DNA from 2 places in the Streptomyces sp. NBC_00045 genome. Region 1 is predicted to be linked to the other one. Evidence: riboswitches for the same ligand, from Rfam matches in the RefSeq annotation. Region 1 holds a riboswitch; the other holds the start of a gene.
What was found. A riboswitch is a leader RNA that binds a small molecule or an ion and turns the genes downstream of it on or off. The one in region 1 is predicted to bind glycine.

Region 1 (7,052 bases):
CGTTCCCGGCGCGTCGTCTGTTGACCCTGCGGGTTCCGGACGCATAGGTTTCGGTGAACCATCAACCTCAAGTTCGGGTGGAGGGTTTACCTCCGACCCGTATGCCACCAATGCCTCCGCGGGGCAGCCGCGGCGCGAGGAGCCGTCCATGTCGGCCGAGCAGGTTTGCAGCAGGTGCGGACACCGTAGCGATGCGGCCAGCCGGTTCTGCTCCAACTGCGGCGCGCCGCTGCGGGCGGGTCTGACGCCGGAGCGTGCCTCGGAGACCACGTCCACCATCTCGATCTCGGGCCTTGAGGCCTACGAGGCCGAGGTGTCGGGACAGCAGCACGTGTCGTCCTCGCTGTCCCCCGAGGCCCAGGCCGCGGTGGAAGCCCTTCCCCCGGGTTCCGCCCTGCTGATCGTGCGGCGCGGCCCCAACTCGGGCAGCCGCTTCCTGCTGGACGGTGAGCTGACCACGGCGGGTCGGCACCCGCAGAGCGACATCTTCCTGGACGACGTCACGGTCTCCCGGCGGCATGTCGAGTTCCGCAGGAGCCAGGACGGTGGCTTCACCGTCTCCGACGTGGGCAGCCTCAACGGCACGTACGTGAACCGTGAGCCGATCGACGCGGTCGCCCTGCACAACGGCGACGAGGTGCAGATCGGCAAGTACCGGCTGGTCTTCTACGCGAGCCTGCGGGGCGTCTGACCCTTCAAGGGAAGGTCCCATGCTGCGTCCCCCCACCGGCGGTGCCCCGAAGAGCGGCACCGCCGGCAGCGTCGGCTCGGCCAGGCGGCTGATGAGCATCGGTACGGTGCTCACCCTGCTGCGTGACGAGTTCCCCGAAGTCACGATCTCGAAGATCCGCTTCCTAGAGGCGGAGGGGCTCGTCGAGCCCAAACGCACGCCTTCCGGATACCGCAAGTTCAGCACCGAGGACGTCGAGCGGCTGGCCCGGATCCTGCGTCTGCAGCGGGACCACTACCTGCCGTTGAAAGTCATCCGCGAACAGCTGGACGCGCTCGCCCGGGGCGAACAGATCCGCATCCCGGCCCCCACGGCGCACGGGGATTCCGTCGATCCCGCCGGCCCCGCCGCCGTCTACGGCGAGGTGGGTCGGGAACGGACGACCGCGGCCCGGGTGGGCCGCGCGGAGCTGCTCGCCGCCGCCGAGGTGGACGAGGTGCAGCTGGCCGAGTGGGAGTCGTACGGGCTGATCGGCGAGGCTCCGGGCGGCGGATTCGACGCGGAGGCGGTCACCGTGGCCCGGCTGGTGGCGGATCTGGGCCGGTTCGGGCTGGAGCCGAGGCACCTGCGGGCCATGAAGGCCGCCGCGGACCGTGAGGCGGGTCTGGTGGAGCAGGTCGTGGCACCCTTGCGGCGGCACCGCAACCCGCAGACCAGGGCGCACGCCGAGGCCACCTTGAAAGAGCTCGCAGGGCTCTCCGTACGGCTCCACGAGGCCTTGGTGCAGACCGCGCTCGGGGTCCGTCTGCACTGACCTCGGTGATCTCCGAGGGGGCCCGACTACCCAAACCTGCCGAGCAGGTCCTAGGGTTGCTGTGTGAACGAGCTCGACGTTGTGGGTGTCCGGGTGGAAATGCCCTCCAACCAACCGATCGTGCTCCTGCGTGAAGTGGGAGGCGACCGGTACCTCCCCATCTGGATCGGACCAGGGGAGGCGACCGCCATTGCCTTCGCCCAGCAGGGCATGGCCCCTGCCCGGCCGCTGACGCACGACCTGTTCAAGGACGTGCTGGAGGCGATCGGCGAGGAGCTCACCGAGGTCCGGATCACGGATCTGCGGGAGGGCGTCTTCTACGCGGAGCTCGTCTTCGCCAGCGGGGTCGAGGTGAGCGCGCGGCCTTCCGACGCCATAGCGCTGGCCCTGCGCACGGGGACGCCGATCTACGGGAGCGACGGCGTGCTGGACGACGCCGGCATCGCCATTCCGGACGAGCAGGAGGACGAGGTGGAGAAGTTCCGCGAGTTCCTCGACCAGATCTCTCCGGAGGACTTCGGCACCGGGCCGCAGTGAGCCGTGGGCCGCGCCGTCACGAGCAGTGACAGCCCATTCGGAGAGCCGTTCCCCGTCCAAGGACACGGGAAACCACTCTCAGGGTGATTATCACTCGGCGTGCCGAGTGTGGCGATCGTTGACGCACCCCTGGTGACTGCCTACCTTCGAGGGGGCAGGTCAAGGACGGAGGGTCGGCGTGAGAGTCACGGGCGACGGTACGACCGGGGGCATCCCCGTGCGGAGTGACGGTGGGCCGTACCCGCTCCACGGCAGTGCGGCGGGTTCCGCGCGCCGTCAGCCGGAAACGGCGCCGGTCGCTCCGGTGGGCGCGGACCCGGCACCCGAGCAGGTGGGCTACCGGGGCCCGACCGCGTGCGCCGCGGCGGGCATCACGTACCGCCAACTGGACTACTGGGCGCGCACCGGGCTGGTGGAGCCCACGGTGCGTCCCGCGTACGGCTCCGGGACGCAGCGCCTCTACAGCTTCCGGGACGTCGTCGTCCTCAAGATCGTCAAGCGCTTCCTGGACACCGGGGTGGCGTTGCAGAGCATCCGGACCGCGGTACAGCACCTGCGCGACCGCGGTTTCTCGGACCTGGAGCGCATGACGCTGATGAGCGACGGCGCCACCGTGTACGAGTGCACCTCGCCGGACCAGGTCGTGAGCCTGCTCCAGGGCGGGCAGGGCGTCTTCGGCATCGCCGTGGGCGTGGTCTGGCGCGACGTCGAGAACGCGCTGTCGCAGCTGCACGGCGAGCGGGTCGACACCGGGGAGACGGTGGTCGGCCACAACCCGACGGACGAGCTGGCCGCGCGGCGCAACCGCGCCGGTTGAGCACGGTCCCCGGCCCGGCCGCGGAGCCGCCGCGCTCCGTCCCGGCCGATTGTCGGTGGCATGGGGCAGCATCAGGGCTGTGAGAGCCGCGCCGACCATCCTGCACCTGGACATGGACGCCTTCTACGCCTCCGTGGAGCAGGCGTCGAAGCCGAGCCTGCGCGGCAAGGCCGTGATCGTCGGCGGGCTCGGTCCGCGCGGGGTGGTCGCCACCGCGTCCTACGAGGCCCGGCGCTTCGGGGTGCACTCGGCGATGCCGACGGCCCAGGCGCGCCGGCTCTGCCCGAACGGCGCCTACCTGATCCCGCGCTTCAGCCTGTACCGGGCGGTCAGTGACGTGGTCATGGCGCTGCTGCGGGAGCTGTCACCGCTCGTGGAGCCCCTCAGCCTGGACGAAGCCTTCGTGGACCTTGAGGCGGGCGGCGCCGCCTTCGACGCGGAAGCCGCCCTGGAGACGGGACAGATGCTGCGGGCGGCCATCCAGGCCGCGACCGGCCTCAGCGCGTCGGTGGGGCTGGCGGGGTCGAAGATGCTGGCGAAGGTGGCCTCGGAGGAGGCCAAGCCCGACGGGCTGCTGCTGATCGAGCCGGGGACCGAGCGGGCCCTGCTCGCGCCCATGTCGGTGCGGACCCTGCCGGGGGTGGGGCCGGCGACCGGGGAGCACCTGCGGCGGGCCGGGATCACCACCGTGGGAGAGCTGGCCGAGGCCGGTGAGGACGAGCTGGTCCGGATGGTCGGGCGCTCGCACGGGGTCGGCCTGTACCGGATGGCGCTGGGGCTGGACGACCGGCCGGTGGTCGCCGAGCGCGACGCGAAGTCCGTGTCGGTCGAGGACACCTTCGACGTGGACCTGCACGACCGGGTGCGGATCCGCAACGAGGTGCAGCGGCTCGCCGACCGGTGCGTGCAGAGGCTGAGGGGCTCGGGCCACTCGGGACGCACGATCGTGCTGAAGGTGCGGCGCTACGACTTCTCGACGCTGACGCGCTCCGAGACGCTGCGGGGGCCCACCGACGACCCCGCGGTGGTGCGGGAGGCCGCGGCGCGGCTCTTGGAGGCGGTGGACACCACGGGCGGGGTGCGGCTCCTGGGGGTGGGCGTGACGGGCCTGGCGGACTACACGCAGGAGGACCTGTTCGCCCAGTCCATGGCCGCGGAGGCGGCGGCGGACACGGCTGCGTCGGGCGGAGCCGCCGAGTCGGACGTGGCTGAGGAGGTCGACGGTAGGGGAGGGGCGGGAGAGTCCGGTGCCCCTGGTGGGTCTGCGGGGCCTGGCGGGCCCCTGGAGGCTCCCGAGGGTGCGCTTGCGTCCGTGACCCCGGAGACCGTCCCGGAGCGGCGCTGGCCGGCCGGGAGCGACGTACTGCACGCCGTCTACGGGCCCGGCTGGGTCCAGGGCAGCGGGGTCGGCCGGGTGACCGTGCGCTTCGAGCGGCCCGGATCGCCACCGGGCCGGGTACGCACCTTCCGGGTGGAGGACCCCGAGCTGGAGCCCTCCGATCCGCTGCCCCTCGTGGGGAAGACCGCGCCGGACGCCCGGGCCGAGCCGCCTGCGAGCGGAGCCGCCTAGGCGGAGTCGTCGCCGTTCGCCAGGCGGCCGAAGTCGCGCCGGATGTCCGACGGGAGGGAGACGTCCAGCCCGTAGTGGTGGTAGAGCTGCAGCTCCTGCTCGGGGGAGAGGTGGCGGCCGACGCCGAAATCCGGGGCGTCCTTGATGAGGGAGCGCTCGAAGGGGACCCGCAGGGTGTCGTCGACGACCTCGCTCGGCTCCAGGGGGACGAAGGCGTCCCGGCTGAACAGGCCCGTCCGGACTGCGGCCCATTCGGGCACGCCCGTGGCATCGTCGAGATAGACCTCGTCGACGGTGCCGATCTTGGTTCCGTTGCGGTCGAACGCCTTGCGGCCGATCAGGCTGCGCGGATCGATGTCGGTCTGCACGGTCCCTCCATATGGTCGCAACTCCTCCGTAATGACTACAGAAGGGCATTTCCGCAGCGGAGGCCACTCGAAGGAGGACCCAGAACCGCGCTGGTAGGCTGGGTGGCGGCTGTTGACCCTGTGCGGGAGAGTCCTCCGAGTGAGCATGACGGAGGCGCCGAAGGAGCAAATCCTCCCCGGAATCTCTCAGGCATACGTACCGCACGTGACGAGGCCACTCTGGAAAGCAGGGGCGGGTGCCGGGCGCGCAGTGCCGGTTCCCCTCCTCACCGACGGTGAAAGCCGGAGGCCGCGGGCCATCCCCGTGACTCCGGTGAAGCTCTCAGGTTGAGATGACAGAGGGGGAGGCCGTCCGGGTGCCCGCGCCGTGGTGCCCCTCGCAGGTCGTACGACCCAGGAGGCCTCCGTACATGACCGCCAACCGCATTCCGCTCTCCCAGCTGGAGCGAGGGATCCCCTTCGAGCAGCGCCACATCGGCCCGGACGCCGAGGCGCAGGCGAAGATGCTCGCCCACGTGGGCTACGGCTCGCTGGACGAACTGACCGCCGCCGCGGTACCGGATGTGATCAAGAGCGCCGAGGCGCTGAACCTGCCCGAGGCGCGGACCGAGGCCGAGGTACTGGCCGAGCTGCGTTCGCTCGCCGACCGCAACCAGGTCCTGACGTCGATGATCGGTCTCGGCTACTACGGGACCTTCACCCCGCCGGTGATCCTGCGCAACGTCATGGAGAACCCGGCCTGGTACACGGCGTACACGCCCTACCAGCCCGAAATCTCGCAGGGCCGCCTTGAGGCGCTCCTCAACTTCCAGACCGTCGTCGCGGACCTCACCGGCCTGCCGACCTCCGGCGCCTCCCTGCTCGACGAGGGCACCGCGGCCGCCGAGGCCATGACGCTGGCCCGCCGCGTCGGCAAGTCCAAGGGCAACGTCTTCCTCGTCGACGCCGACGCGCTGCCCCAGACCATCGCCGTGATCGAGACCCGCGCCGAGCCGATCGGCATCGAGGTCGTCGTCGCCGACCTGTCCGAGGGCATCCCGGCCGAGGTCGCCGAGCGCGGCGTCTACGGTGTGCTCCTCCAGTACCCGGGCGCCTCCGGTGCCGTACGGGACATCAAGCCGGTCATCGACCAGGCGCACGGCCTGGGCGCGATCGTCGCCGTCTCCGCCGACCTGCTCGCCCTGACCCTGCTGACCTCCCCGGGCGCGCTCGGCGCCGACATCGCCGTCGGCACCACCCAGCGCTTCGGCGTCCCGATGGGCTTCGGCGGCCCGCACGCCGGCTACATGGCCGTCCAGGACAAGCACGCCCGCTCGCTGCCCGGCCGCCTCGTCGGCGTCTCCGTGGACGCGGACGGCAACAAGGCGTACCGCCTGGCGCTGCAGACCCGTGAGCAGCACATCCGCCGCGAGAAGGCCACCAGCAACATCTGCACCGCGCAGGTGCTGCTGGCCGTCATGGCCGGCATGTACGCCGTCTACCACGGTCCGGACGGCCTGCGGACGATCGCCCGCCGTACGCACCGCTACGCGTCCCTGCTCGCGGCCGGTCTGACGGCCGGCGGGGTCGAGCTGGTGCACGGCTCGTACTTCGACACCGTCACCGCCCGGGTGCCCGGCAAGGCCGCCGAGGTCGTGGCCGCCGCGCGCGAGGGCGGGGTCAACCTGTTCCAGGTCGACGCCGACCACGTCTCCGTCTCCTGCGACGAGACGACGCTGCGCGCCGACATCGAGGCCGTCTGGGCCGCCTTCGGCGTCGACGGCTCCGCCGCGGACATCGAGGCCCTCGACGAGACCACGGCCGACGCGCTGCCCGAGGCCCTGCTGCGCTCGGACGACTACCTGGCGCACCCGGTGTTCCACCAGCACCGCAGCGAGACCGCGATGCTGCGCTACCTGCGCAAGCTGGCGGACAAGGACTACGCGCTGGACCGCGGCATGATCCCGCTGGGCTCCTGCACCATGAAGCTCAACGCGACCACCGAGATGGAGCCGGTCACCTGGCCCGAGTTCGGTCAGCTGCACCCGTTCGCCCCGGTCGGGCAGGCGGAGGGGTACCTCACGCTCATCACCGAGCTGGAGGAACGTCTCTGCGAGGTCACCGGCTACGACAAGGTCTCCATCCAGCCGAACGCCGGCTCCCAGGGCGAGCTCGCCGGCCTGCTGGCCGTCCGCGCCTACCACCGGGCGAACGGCGACGAGCAGCGCACCGTCTGCCTCATCCCGTCCTCCGCGCACGGCACCAACGCCGCCAGCGCCGTGATGGCCGGCATGAAG
Region 2 (7,052 bases), 4.0 Mb from region 1:
CACCCAGAGCAGGCTCCGCCCGACCACCTCGACGATGCGGGCCCCCGCGTCCGCCTGCCCCAGCGCCGCCCCGAGCACCTGCTCCAGCTCGTTGTCCGGCCAGCCGCCGCCTTGCATGTACGCCTCCGCTGTTCTCACCCCACGCTGTCGGCCCGACATTAACGGCTCGCCCCGGCCCCCACGCCGGCGCCCACGCCCCCGGGCCCGCCGCCCGCCGCGCACCGCCCGCCGCCACGGGCCCGTGGGGTCAGCTGGGGTGGGGTGGGGCGGGGCTAGGCCGGGCCGCGGCGGAAGGCTATGCGGGTCACGCGGGCCGCCGAGCCCCGGTCCAGCAGGACCGCGGAGGTGCAGCCCGCCGGGAGGCGGCCCGATTCCGCGTCGCGCAGCAGCCGGGCCACCGCGCCCCGGTGGCGGGCGAAGGCGTACGCCGACACCCCGCGCCCCCGCTCCGCCTGCCCGGCCAGGGCCTCCTCCGGGGTGGTGTCCAGCAGCAGCAGGTGCAACGCCCGGCCCCGCCGCCGCGCGGCCGCGGCCAGCAGGCTGCGCACCCAGGTCTGCGTCCCGCAGTCATGGACCACCGCCGAGGCCCCGGAGCGCAGCGTCCGCCACAGCCCCCAGTAGTGGGCGCAGCGGACCAGCGGCCGGTACGCGGCGTACGGCAGGGCGCTCGGCATCCGCCGCTCCCAGCGCTCGCGCACGTCCTGGGAGTCGATGCCGCCGCCCTCCGCGGCCCGCTTGATCAGCGTGCTCTTGCCGCCGCCGGGCAGCCCGGACACCACGACGATGTCGCCTTCGGCGAAGCCGAGCCACTGCGGTCCGTGCGGGCCCCGGCCGCGCAGGTCACGTACGAGAGGGCCCCCGGCGCACGCCCGCCGCGCCGCCGGCACCCCGTCCACGGCCCCGGTCAACGCCAGCACTCCGAATCTCCGCACCGTGATCGCCTCCCCCAATCGGGCCACGCGGGCCCATGCCCACTGAGTGTAAAGAGACGGTAATCCGGGAGCCCTGGTTCCGGTCCTGATTTCCGGGCCGGCCACCGGTCCGGGACCACCGGTCCCGCACGTTCTTCCGGGCCCGCACGCCCGATCGCCCGGACGGCGTGCAATGATGTGCGCCATCTGGACCAACTGCATACCGGCCGCTTGAATCCGCGCGGGAGAGTCCCGGCACGCCGTGAGGCGGCGCCCGGGCGCCGAAGGAGCAAGTTCCTCCCTTGAATCTCTCAGGCCCCGTACCGCGTGGATGAGGCAGATCTGAAAAGCGAGCCGCGCCGCCGTCCCTCACGACGGCACCCGCGTGCGCTCCACCCAAGGTGCAAGTCGACGTTCCCCGGGTCCGACCGGGAACTCTCGGCGAACCTCTCAGGTTCCGATGACAGATGGGGAGGATCGTCCTCGTCATGTCATGCCCTGGGACCCGGGAGCCACACCCATGAGCACTGCCCCCCGCCTGACCGCCCTCGATGCGCTGCACCGGTCGCTCGGTGCGACCATGACCGATTTCGCGGGCTGGGACATGCCCCTGCGGTACGCCAGTGAGCGCGACGAGCACAACGCCGTACGGACCAAGGCCGGTCTCTTCGACCTGTCCCACATGGGCGAGATCACGCTGACCGGCCCGGAGGCCGTCAAGGCCCTGGACTACGCGCTGGTCGGCAACATCTCCACCGTCGGCGTGGGCCGCGCCCGCTACACGCACATCTGCCGGGAGGACGGCGGGATCCTCGACGACCTGATCGTCTACCGCCTGGGCGAGACCGAGTACATGGTCGTCGCGAACGCCTCCAACGCCCAGGTCGTCCTGGACGCCCTGACCGAGCGCGCCGCGGGCTTCAAGACGGAGGTCCGCGACGACCGAGACGCGTACGCGCTGATCGCCGTGCAGGGCCCCGAGTCCCCCGGCATCCTCGCCTCCCTCACCGACGCCGACCTGGACGGGCTGAAGTACTACGCCGGCCTGCCGGGCACGGTCGCGGGCGTGCCCGCGCTGATCGCGCGTACGGGCTACACCGGCGAGGACGGCTTCGAGCTGTTCGTCTCCCCCGAGCACGCCGTGCAGCTGTGGCAGGCGCTGACCGAGGCCGGCGAGGGCGTCGGCCTGGTCCCGGCCGGCCTGTCCTGCCGTGACACGCTGCGCCTGGAGGCGGGCATGCCGCTGTACGGGCACGAGCTGACCACCGCCCTCACCCCGTTCGACGCGGGCCTGGGCCGGGTCGTGAAGTTCGAGAAGGACGGCGACTTCGTCGGGCGCACCGCCCTGGAGGCCGCCGCCGAGCAGGCCGCCACCAAGGCGCCGCGCAAGCTGGTCGGCCTGATCGCCGAGGGCCGCCGCGTCCCGCGTGCCGGGTTCCCGGTCGTCGCCGGCGGCGAGGTGATCGGCGAGGTCACCTCGGGCGCCCCGTCCCCGACGCTGGGCAAGCCGATCGCGATGGCCTACGTGGACGCGGCGCACGCCGCGCCCGGCACCTCCGGCGTCGGCGTGGACATTCGCGGTACGCATGAGCCGTACGAGGTCGTGGCCCTGCCGTTCTACAAGCGGCAGAAGTAGCGCCCGTACGCCGTACCGGCCGTCTCACTCCGCAAGACCACTGTTCGTATCCACTCCCCCGCATCCAGGAGAATCAGGTCATGAGCACCCCCCAGCAGCTGCGTTACAGCAAGGAGCACGAGTGGCTGTCGGACGCCGAGGACGGCGTCTCGACGGTCGGCATCACGGAGTTCGCGGCCAACGCGCTCGGTGACGTCGTCTACGCCCAGCTCCCCCAGGTCGGCGACACCGTGACCGCGGGCGAGACCTGCGGCGAGCTGGAGTCGACCAAGTCCGTCAGCGACCTCTACTCCCCCGTCACCGGTGAGGTCGTCGCGGCCAACCAGGACGTCGTGGACGACCCGGCGCTCGTGAACACCGCCCCGTTCGAGGGTGGCTGGCTGTTCAAGGTGCGCATCGCGGAGGAGCCGGCCGACCTGCTCTCCGCCGAGGAGTACACCAAGCTCACCGCCGGTAACTGACCCCAGGGGATCCTGATGTCTGTACTGAACACCCCTCTCCACGAGCTCGACCCGGACGTCGCCGCCGCCGTCGACGCCGAGCTCGCCCGCCAGCAGTCCACCCTGGAAATGATCGCGTCGGAGAACTTCGCTCCGGTCGCCGTCATGGAGGCCCAGGGCTCGGTCCTGACCAACAAGTACGCCGAGGGCTACCCGGGCCGCCGCTACTACGGCGGCTGCGAGCACGTCGACGTCGTCGAGCAGATCGCGATCGACCGCATCAAGGCGCTGTTCGGCGCCGAGGCCGCGAACGTCCAGCCGCACTCGGGTGCGCAGGCGAACGCCGCCGCGATGTTCGCGCTGCTGAAGCCGGGCGACACGATCATGGGCCTGAACCTGGCCCACGGCGGTCACCTGACCCACGGCATGAAGATCAACTTCTCCGGCAAGCTCTACAACGTGGTCCCGTACCACGTCGGTGAAGACGGCCAGGTCGACATGGCCGAGGTCGAGCGCCTCGCCAAGGAGTCCAAGCCGCAGCTGATCATCGCCGGCTGGTCCGCCTACCCGCGCCAGCTGGACTTCGCCGCCTTCCGCCGCATCGCGGACGAGGTCGGCGCGTACCTCATGGTCGACATGGCGCACTTCGCCGGTCTGGTGGCCGCGGGCCTGCACCCGAACCCGGTGCCGCACGCCCACGTCGTCACCACCACCACGCACAAGACCCTCGGCGGTCCGCGCGGCGGTGTCATCCTGTCGACGCAGGAGCTGGCCAAGAAGATCAACTCCGCGGTCTTCCCGGGTCAGCAGGGCGGCCCGCTGGAGCACGTGATCGCGGCCAAGGCGGTCTCCTTCAAGGTCGCGGCCTCGCCCGAGTTCAAGGAGCGCCAGGAGCGCACCCTGGAAGGCGCGAAGATCCTCGCCGAGCGCCTGGTCCAGGACGACGTCAAGGCCGTGGGCGTGGACGTCCTGACCGGCGGCACCGACGTGCACCTGGTCCTGGTCGACCTGCGCAACTCCGAGCTGGACGGGCAGCAGGCCGAGGACCGCCTCCACGAGGTCGGCATCACGGTCAACCGCAACGCCATCCCGAACGACCCGCGGCCGCCGATGGTCACCTCGGGTCTGCGGATCGGTACGCCGGCCCTCGCGACCCGCGGTTTCGACGCCGAGGCCTTCACCGAGGTCGCCGAGATCATCGCGCAGGCGCTGAAGCCGACGTACGACAGCGAGTCCCTCAAGGCGCGCGTCTCCGCGCTGGCGGCGAAGTTCCCGCTGTACCCGACGCTCTGACGTCCGGGATGTGACGAGGAGGGCCCGGTTCCGCAGTCCGCAGAACCGGGCCCTTCCCCATGACCGGCGGCGGGCGTCCGGGCCCGCTCCGGCGGGCCTCCGGGCTTGGACCCGATCCTGGATCCGGTCCAGGGGACGGCCGGGCCCCCTCGCCGCCCCTGCCGCGCAGCGGGAACGTGACCGGACGCACGCCCAACCGCAACCTCGCGCACCCGTCCGGCAGCGGAGCCGTTCATTTCTCCGCGTTAAGCTCGTCTGTCGGACAAAATCCGAACAATCACCCCTCCTGAACCATCCTGCTTCCCGCCCCCTCCCACCCCACGAGCAGACAAGGGAGTCCGCCACCGTGGCCATCTCCGTCTTCGACCTCTTCTCCATCGGCATCGGCCCCTCCTCCTCCCACACGGTCGGCCCGATGCGGGCCGCCCGCATGTTCGTGACCCGACTGAAGAAGGACGGCGTGCTCGCCCAGACGGCGGCGGTCCGCGCAGAGCTGTACGGCTCCCTCGGCGCCACCGGCCACGGCCACGGCACGCCGAAGGCGGTGCTCCTGGGCCTGGAGGGGCACTCCCCGCGCACGGTGAACGTGGAGACGGCCGACGACGAGGTGGAGCGCATCCGACAGACGGGCCGCCTGCGCCTGCTCGGCACGGAAATAGGCGAAGCGCACGAGATCGCCTTCGACGAGCCGAACCAGCTGATCCTGCACCGCCGCCGGTCCCTGCCCTACCACGCGAACGGCATGACGCTCTTCGCGTACGACGCCGCGGGCGCGCCCCTGCTGGAGAAGACCTACTACTCGGTCGGCGGCGGCTTCGTGGTGGACGAGGACGCGGTCGGCGAGGACCGGATCAAGCTCGACGACACCGTGCTGAAGTACCCCTTCCGCTCGGGCGACGAGATGCTGCGCCTGGCGAAGGAGACCGGCCTGTCGATCTCCTCCCTGATGCTGGAGAACGAGAAGGCCTGGCGCACGGAGGAGGAGATCCGCGAGGGCCTGCTGGAGATCTGGCGGGTCATGCAGGCCTGCGTCTCGCGCGGCATGTCCCGCGAGGGCATCCTCCCGGGCGGCCTGCGGGTCAAGCGCCGGGCCGCGTCCACGGCGCGCCAGCTGCGCACCGAGGGCGACCCGATGATGCACCGCAGCGAGTGGACGACGATCTACGCGATGGCGGTCAACGAGGAGAACGCGGCGGGCGGCCGCGTCGTGACGGCTCCGACGAACGGCGCGGCCGGCGTCCTGCCCGCCGTCCTGCACTACTACGTGAACTTCGTGCCGGGCGCGGACGAGGACGGCGTGGTCCGCTTCCTCCTCGCAGCGGGCGCGATCGGCATGCTGTTCAAGGAGAACGCCTCGATCTCCGGCGCGGAGGTCGGCTGCCAGGGCGAGGTCGGCTCGGCCTGCTCGATGGCGGCGGGCGCCCTCGCCGAGGTCCTGGGCGGCACCCCGGAGCAGGTGGAGAACGCGGCCGAGATCGGCATGGAGCACAACCTGGGCCTGACCTGCGACCCGGTCGGCGGCCTGGTCCAGATCCCGTGCATCGAGCGCAACGGCATGGCGGCGGTCAAGGCCGTCACTGCGGCGAAGATGGCGATGCGCGGCGACGGCACGCACAAGGTGTCCCTCGACAAGGTCATCAAGACCATGAAGGAGACGGGCGCCGACATGAAGGTCAAGTACAAGGAAACCGCCCGCGGTGGCCTGGCGGTCAACGTCATCGAGTGCTGACCGGGCGCGCATGACGCCGGAAGGGGCCCGACGCACTGCGTCGGGCCCCTTCCCCGTTCCCGCCGGGCTCCCCCACGGCGCCGAGGAGCACAACACGGCGGATTTGCGGGCCTTTTGACGTTTGGGGTGAGTTGATCACGCTTGAGGGCGAATCCTCCGGTCCGGGCTGGTTTCTCGATGATCACATGCGCCAAGGTGATCACGTGACGTCGCGGCCACACCCCCGGCGGCCGGCCAACCGCCTTGGACCGCAGCCCCTTTGCGCACTGGAGGACTTCATCATGGCAAGCAACCGCAGCATCCGCGTGATCTCCGCCGTCGCCTCGTTCCCCTTCGCCGTCGCCCTCTTCGCCGGCGTCGCCCGGGCCGACAACGGCGCCGGTGCCGGCATCTCGTCCCATGCCGCCGTCGCCGAGATCTTCGGCAGCGGGGTCGCCGGCGCCAACCTCGGCAACTCCTCCACCACCCAGCAGGTCGCCACCGGCTCCGGGGCCTCCAACCAGAGCAACGGCTCCCAATCCAACGGCGCCTCCTTCACCGCCACCGGGCAGTCCAACGACTCGTTCGTCTTCCACCCCGCCCCGTAGCGGACCTGCGCCCCGGCGGCCCGCCCTCCCCCCCGGAGGGCGGGCCCCTTCGCGTTCCTGTGACAAGACGGGTCCAGCGGCCCCCGGGGTCGGGACCTTCGGCCCGCAGGGGCGACCGGGAGGTGGGCTAGCTTGCCCGAGGGGGCTGCGGGCAGGCGGGACGAGAGACGACAGAGAGGCGCCGCGCCATGGACGGCAACGACATCGAGTACCGCGTCCTCCCGCTCCGGCTGGAGGACGCACCCGGGCCCATACCCGTACACGGGGCCTTCACGTACCGCTGCGACCGGCCCTACGAGCTGACGCTCGACTTCCGGGGCGCCGGGATGCACCTGGCGCACTGGGTGTTCTCCCGGGACCTACTGCTGGACGGGGAGACCTGCGCGACCGGCGAGGGGGACATCCACGTGTGGCCGCAGTGGCAGGGCCGCTCGCCGCGCGTCTTCCTCGCCTTCA

Region 2: it holds a riboswitch for glycine, as region 1 does, so the genes downstream of both, gcvT (glycine cleavage system aminomethyltransferase GcvT) here and gcvP (aminomethyl-transferring glycine dehydrogenase) in region 1, are expected to answer to the same signal.

What each region holds. Positions count from the first base shown of each region.
Region 1 covers NZ_CP108271.1:1,596,317-1,603,368, reverse strand. The annotation lists gene OHA65_RS07620 (FHA domain-containing protein) at 1-691, shown strand, start outside; gene OHA65_RS07615 (MerR family transcriptional regulator) at 711-1,484, shown strand; gene OHA65_RS07610 (bifunctional nuclease family protein) at 1,548-2,021, shown strand; gene OHA65_RS07605 (MerR family transcriptional regulator) at 2,200-2,838, shown strand; gene OHA65_RS07600 (DNA polymerase IV) at 2,918-4,408, shown strand; gene OHA65_RS07595 (PRC-barrel domain-containing protein) at 4,405-4,776, opposite strand; glycine riboswitch at 4,890-4,988, shown strand; gene gcvP (aminomethyl-transferring glycine dehydrogenase) at 5,187-7,052, shown strand, end outside.
Region 2 covers NZ_CP108271.1:5,580,532-5,587,583, reverse strand. The annotation lists gene OHA65_RS26370 (enhanced serine sensitivity protein SseB) at 1-117, opposite strand, end outside; gene OHA65_RS26365 (AAA family ATPase) at 273-938, opposite strand; glycine riboswitch at 1,144-1,247, shown strand; gene gcvT (glycine cleavage system aminomethyltransferase GcvT) at 1,432-2,547, shown strand; gene gcvH (glycine cleavage system protein GcvH) at 2,628-3,008, shown strand; gene glyA (serine hydroxymethyltransferase) at 3,024-4,280, shown strand; gene OHA65_RS26345 (L-serine ammonia-lyase) at 4,627-6,009, shown strand; gene OHA65_RS26340 (hypothetical protein) at 6,291-6,596, shown strand; gene OHA65_RS26335 (SsgA family sporulation/cell division regulator) at 6,785-7,052, shown strand, end outside.